Streptomyces clavuligerus: one gene and its partner. The protein of the gene in region 2 interacts with the protein of the main gene of each other region in a pairwise test. Links are inferred from orthologs where the notes say so. Each region holds a gene or a part of one and is shown on either strand. Other genes may lie near its edges.

Evidence for each region.
Region 1: the proteins of dnaA (region 2) and CRV15_RS18125 interact in binary tests that used the Escherichia coli proteins (3 or more experiments, as listed by UniProt). The link is inferred for Streptomyces clavuligerus from one-to-one orthologs.

The regions. Positions count from the first base shown.
Region 1 is NZ_CP027858.1:4,305,094-4,308,288, reverse strand. What follows is about bases 139-3,020. They hold CRV15_RS18125 (HU family DNA-binding protein), read right to left. Parts: upstream 1,780-3,020; coding sequence 1,498-1,779; downstream 139-1,497. Other genes in these bases: CRV15_RS18120 (NAD-dependent malic enzyme), read right to left, coding at 2,315-3,020; murA (UDP-N-acetylglucosamine 1-carboxyvinyltransferase), read left to right, coding at 139-1,293. Also shown: more of murA, read left to right, coding at 1-138; more of CRV15_RS18120, read right to left, coding at 3,021-3,195.
Region 2 is NZ_CP027858.1:3,329,873-3,333,042, forward strand. What follows is about bases 86-2,942. They hold dnaA (chromosomal replication initiator protein DnaA), read right to left. Parts: upstream 2,483-2,942; coding sequence 689-2,482; downstream 86-688. Other genes in these bases: rpmH (50S ribosomal protein L34), read left to right, coding at 2,868-2,942. Also shown: more of rpmH, read left to right, coding at 2,943-3,005; rnpA (ribonuclease P protein component), read left to right, coding at 3,024-3,170. UniProt on the Escherichia coli protein: Plays an essential in the initiation and regulation of chromosomal replication. Binds in an ATP-dependent fashion to the origin of replication (oriC) to initiate formation of the DNA replication initiation complex once per cell cycle.

The DNA of each region.
Region 1 (3,195 bases), 980 kb from region 2 along the record:
CTGGAGGGCGAGATCCGTGTTCGCGGCGCCAAGAACCTGGTCCCGAAGGCCATGGTCGCCGCTCTGCTCGGCAGCGAGCCCAGCAGGCTGCGCAATGTGCCCGACATCCGCGATGTGCGGGTCGTGCGCGGGCTGCTCCAGCTCCACGGTGTGACCGTCCGGCCGGGCGAGGAGCCGGGCGAGCTGGTGCTCGACCCGACCCATGTCGAGAGCGCCAACATCGCCGACATCGACGCCCACGCCGGTTCCTCGCGCATCCCGATCCTCTTCTGCGGCCCGCTGCTGCACCGGCTCGGCCACGCGTTCATCCCCGGGCTCGGCGGCTGCGACATCGGCGGCCGGCCGATCGACTTCCACTTCGATGTGCTGCGGCAGTTCGGCGCGCGCATCGAGAAGCGGGACGACGGCCAGTACCTGGAGGCCCCGCAGCGGCTGCGCGGCTGCAAGATCCGGCTGCCGTACCCCTCGGTCGGCTCGACCGAGCAGGTGCTGCTGACGGCGGTGCTCGCCGAGGGTGTCACCGAGCTGTCCAACGCCGCCGTGGAGCCGGAGATCGAGGATCTGATCTGCGTGCTCCAGAAGATGGGCGCGATCATCTCGATCCAGACGGACCGGACGATCCGGATCACCGGTGTCGACCGGCTCTCCGGCTACACCCACCGGGCGCTGCCGGACCGGCTGGAGGCGGCGTCCTGGGCCTCGGCCGCGCTGGCCACCGAGGGCAACATCTATGTGCGCGGCGCCCAGCAGCGCTCGATGATGACCTTCCTCAACACCTACCGCAAGGTCGGCGGCGCGTTCGAGATCGACGACGAGGGCATCCGCTTCTGGCACCCCGGCGGCTCGCTGAACGCGATAGCCCTGGAGACGGACGTCCACCCCGGTTTCCAGACCGACTGGCAGCAGCCGCTGGTGGTCGCGCTGACGCAGGCGGCGGGGCTCTCCATCGTCCATGAGACGGTCTACGAGTCCCGGCTCGGCTTCACCTCCGCGCTCAACCAGATGGGCGCGCACATCCAGCTCTACCGCGAGTGCCTGGGCGGCTCGGACTGCCGCTTCGGCCAGCGCAACTTCCTGCACTCGGCCGTCGTGTCGGGCCCGACGAAGCTCCAGGGCGCCGATCTGGTCATCCCGGACCTGCGGGGCGGCTTCTCGTATCTGATCGCGGCGCTGGCGGCGCAGGGCACCTCCCGGGTGCACGGCATCGACCTGATCAACCGCGGCTACGAGAACTTCATGGCGAAGCTGGTGGACCTGGGGGCCAAGGTAGAACTGCCCGGCTCCGGCCTCTGAGCCGCGCCTGAGCCGCCTCCCGGCCGCTGTCCCCGCCCCGGCCCGTTCCGACGGTCCGGGGCGGTGGCATGTCCACGGGCCTCAGGGGCGCGGCACGGCGGGGAGCCCCGGGCACGGCGAGGGCGGCCGTCCCGGTGGGGACGGCCGCCCTGGTGGTGCCGAGTGGAGAACCCGGGGGTGTCCCCGCGGGTCCGGCCGAGGAGCTTACTTGCCCTTCGCCGCTTCCTTCAGCTTCGACCCAGCGGAAACCTTCACGCTGTAGCCCGCCGGGATCTGGATCGGGTCGCCGGTCTGCGGGTTGCGCGCGGTGCGAGCGGCACGGTGGGTGCGCTCGAAGGTCAGGAAGCCGGGGATGGTGACCTTCTCGTCGCCCTTGGCGACGATCTCTCCGACGGTCTCGGCGAGGGCTGCCAGCACGGCGTCGGCGTCCTTGCGGGTCACCTCGGCGCGGTCGGCCAGCGCGGCCACCAGCTCACTGCGGTTCATGTTCTTACTCCCGTATTTCTACTTGCCTGTGAGGCGTGAGATCGAAGCCGATGCTGCCAGGGCCCTCTGACACTCCCCGGACCAGGGTCTGCATCAGATCCTCCTGGCCCGGTGGGGGATTCCCCCAGGACAGGTCCTCGGGTGAGCATCCTGCCCCCACCAACGGCGGGAAAGCCAATCCGGCACCCGCCTGGGTCACACGAAAAGCGCCACTACCACATCGTGGTGACACTCCGTTCACCGGGCGGGGCTCCTTCGAGCCGCAGGGCCATGGTCCGCCACCCTAGATCGGCGGCGGTGGACCGGCGACCCGCGACGCGCCGGAGCCCGGAGCAGGGGAACGGCGCTCCTGCCCCTCACGGGGCGGGGTCCGCGCCCCCGTGATCATTCCGGGGCCAAGGGCTACGGTACGTGACCGCCGGGGCGGCTGCGACCGGAGGGCCGCCCCCACGCCGTGGAACCCCCGGGGCGGCCCAGGGGCGGTCCAGGGCCCCCTGGGGCGCCGTGGAACCCCCGGGGCGCGGCGGCCGGTCCGTCAGCCCTCGACGGGCCCGGGGGCCGCCGCGGCGGCCTTCGCCGCCGTCCGCACGGCTCCGGCCACCGCACCGGCGACCTTGTCGTTGAAGACGGACGGGATGATGTAGTTCGGGTTCAGCTCGTCCTCGGTGACGACGTCCGCGAGGGCGCTCGCCGCGGCCAGCATCATCTCGGTGTTCACCGTGCGGGACTGGGCGTCCAGCAGGCCCCGGAAGACACCCGGGAAGACCAGCACGTTGTTGATCTGGTTGGGGAAGTCGGAGCGGCCGGTGGCGACCACGGCGGCGGTCTGCCGGGCGATCGCCGGGTCCACCTCGGGGTCGGGGTTCGCGAGCGCGAAGACGATGGCGCCATCGGCCATCGCGGCGACGTCCTCGGCCCCCAGCAGGTTCGGCGCCGAGACCCCGATGAACACGTCCGCGCCGACGACGGCCTCCCGGAGCGAGCCGGTGACGCCCTCCGGGTTGGTGTTGTCGGCGATCCAGCGCAGCGGGGAGCCGGGCGCGGCGTCGACCAGGTCGGCGCGGCCCGCGTGCACCACACCGTGGATGTCGGCGACGACGGCGTGCTTGACCCCGGCCGCCAGCAGCAGCTTCAGGATGGCCGTACCGGCGGCGCCCGCGCCGGACATGACGACCCGTACATCACCGATCGTCTTGCCGACCACGCGCAGCGCGTTGGTCAGCGCGGCGAGCACGACGATCGCGGTGCCGTGCTGGTCGTCGTGGAAGACCGGGATGTCCAGGGCCTCCCGCAGCCGCGCCTCGATCTCGAAGCAGCGGGGGGCGGAGATGTCCTCCAGATTGATCCCGGCGAAGCCCGGGGCGATCGCCTTGACGATCGAGACGATCTCGTCGGTGTCCTGGGTGTCCAGGCAGA
Region 2 (3,170 bases):
GGGGGTTCCTGTGGACAGCGAAAAGTTCTGCACAGGCCATGCACAGCCCACGGGGAGTTCTCCCCAGCTGTGTCCCCAGTTTTACCCCGGTTCCCCACAGCCCAACCCCGCGCATCGGTGTGACGCCTTTCACTCGACACGGTGAGAGGGGCCTGGACGTTGCCGAACAGTGGACAAGGCTGTGGAGAAGCTGTGGGCAACTGCCTCCAGCCTGGGGACGGGCGGTGGACAACCGCGCGGGCCCCCTGTGGACGCCCGCTCTGTCCACGGGCTGTGGATCACGGTTTGCCACAATTCCACAGGCACCTGACCTGGTGTGATGATCTTTCCCCAGGCGCACCTGTGGACAGCGTCTGGACAACTTTTGAGTCCCCAGGCTGTGGACGGTGGATTTCCGCCCGACCTGTGGAGAACACGGTGACACACCTCCCTAATCGAACATCGCCAAGCCGGTGGGGCGGTCGACCACGGCGGCGGAGGACATGAGAAGTGCCCCGGGAGGGGCTCCCGGGGCACTGCGGACGGGGGTCGAGGACGGCACGCGGGACGCCGCGGGCGGGGGTGTACGGGGCCGCGCGGGCGGACGCGACGGCGAGGGCGCCGAGGGGGCGGACGCGACGCCGAGGGGCGGCGAAGGGCGCCGTAGCGCACCGTACGGCCGCTGAGGGGCCGCTGAGGGGCCCCGGGGTCAGCCGTTCTTGATGCGGTTGGTCAGCTCGGTGACCTGGTTGTAGATCGAGCGCCGCTCGGCCATCAGCGCGCGGATCTTCCGGTCCGCGTGCATCACGGTCGTATGGTCGCGCCCGCCGAACTGCGCCCCGATCTTCGGCAGCGACAGATCCGTCAGCTCACGGCAGAGGTACATGGCGATCTGCCGGGCGGTGACCAGGACCCGGCTGCGGGAGGAGCCGCACAGGTCCTCCACCGTCAGACCGAAGTAGTCCGCCGTCGCCGCCATGATCGCGCCCGCGGTGATCTCCGGAGCGCTGTCCTCGCCGCCGGGGATCAGATCCTTCAGCACGATCTCGGTGAGCCCCAGATCCACCGGCTGCCGGTTGAGCGAGGCGAAGGCCGTCACCCGGATCAGCGCGCCCTCCAGCTCACGGATGTTGCGCGAGATCCGCGAGGCGATGAACTCCAGCACCTCCGGCGGCGCGTTCAACTGCTCCTGGACCGCCTTCTTGCGCAGGATCGCGATTCGCGTCTCCAGCTCCGGCGGCTGCACATCGGTGGTCAGCCCCCACTCGAAGCGGTTTCGGAGCCGGTCCTCCAGCGTCATGAGCTGCTTGGGCGGCCGGTCGGAGGAGAGCACGATCTGCTTGTTGGCGTTGTGGAGCGTGTTGAACGTGTGGAAGAACTCCTCCTGCGTCGACTCCTTGCTCGCCAGGAACTGGATGTCGTCGACGAGCAGGATGTCCACATCGCGGTACCGCTTGCGGAAGGCGTCGCCCTTGCCGTCGCGGATCGAGTTGATGAACTCGTTGGTGAACTCCTCCGAGCTGACGTACCGCACCCGGGTCCCCGGGTAGAGGCTGCGCGCGTAGTGCCCGATGGCGTGGAGGAGATGGGTCTTCCCGAGCCCGGACTCCCCATAGATGAAGAGCGGGTTGTACGCCTTCGCGGGGGCCTCCGCGACCGCGACGGCCGCGGCGTGCGCGAAGCGGTTGGACGCGCCGATCACAAAGGTGTCGAAGAGGTACTTCGGGTTCAGCCGGGCGTGCGGCTCCCCGGGGCCGGAGGCCGCCGGGGACGGTGACCCGAGCGGGCCGGGGCCCGTGCCGCCGGTGCCGCGGTGCGGTGCGGCGGGGGCGGGCAGCTCGCGGCGGTCCGGGCGCTGCTCGTACCCGGGGCGCTCGGCGGGGGGCTGCGGGGAGCGGTAGTCGTGCGGGGTCCGGTCCGGCCGCGCCGTGGCGTACGGGTCCCGGTCCTGGAAGGTCTCCCGCTCCTGGTACGCGTCCCGCTCCGGGAAGCCGCCGAGCCGGGGCTGCTGCCAGGACAGGTCCTCCTGCGCGCGCGGCCAGGCGCCGGGCTCGGGGCGCTGCTGCTGGTACTCCGGGTAGACGGGCCGGATCTCCGGCAGCCCCTCGTCGGCCGCGCGATGCCCGTACCCTCCGTACGGGTCCGGCTGCGGCGGGTACCCCGGTGCCTCGTCGTGCTGGGGGTAGGCGGACGGCTGGGGAGCGGTCTCCTGCGGTGCCGGTGCTCCGGCGGCGGAGTCGTCGACGGTGATCGCGATCCGGATCGGACCGCCGCACTCGCGGCTCAGCGTCTCGCTGATCAGCGGGGCGAGCCGGCCTTCGAGGACCCGCTTGCCCCACTCATTGGGAACGGAGAGCAGCGCCGTGCCCGCGACCAGGGCCAGCGGGCGGCAGCGCTCGATCCACTGCTTGTCCTTCGGCTCGATGCCCGCCCGGCCCTCCGCGAGCAGGTGCTCCAGAACGCGCGGCCACACTGCGGCAAGATCGGCAGGTACGTCAGCCACAGGGCACGCTCTCTCGCAGGTCCCACGAATGTGTGGTTCTCGGGACGGGGGGATGGAGTGGGGGAGTCCGACCGGGAAGGGACAGAAAGGAAAAGTTCCGGAGTCCAGCCACGGTAGTCAGGCCGACCCGCGCGGTTCAAGTTGTTGTCCACAGGCTGTGCACAGTGGCCCCCGCCGTCGCCCTGGTTTGACCGGATGGCGTAGCCGCGCGTACCGTAACCAGGTCGAGTTGTCGATGGCTGCTGCCGCCTGCCTCCGATGGGCAAAGATCACACCCTGTGATTGTGAAGCGGTGCACTCGGGCGTAGACGCGAGCTTCCTCGTGGGCGCACGGTGACAGCCAGGCGATGCCCCGCCATCTACGAGTCACTACTGGAGCCCCCGAGTGAGCAAGCGCACCTTCCAGCCGAACAACCGTCGTCGGGCCAAGACCCACGGTTTCCGTCTGCGCATGCGTACCCGCGCCGGCCGCGCGATTCTCGCGTCTCGCCGCAGCAAGGGTCGCGCCCGCCTGTCCGCCTGATCGCGTACAGGTCATGACGTGCTGCCTACCGAGAATCGGCTGAGGCGGCGCGAGGACTTCGCGACCGCGGTACGGCGAGGACGACGGGCCGGACGCCCGTTGCTGGTCGTCCATCTACGAAGCGGTTCACCGGACCCGCACGCGCCTGGGGAGAGCGCTCCCCCG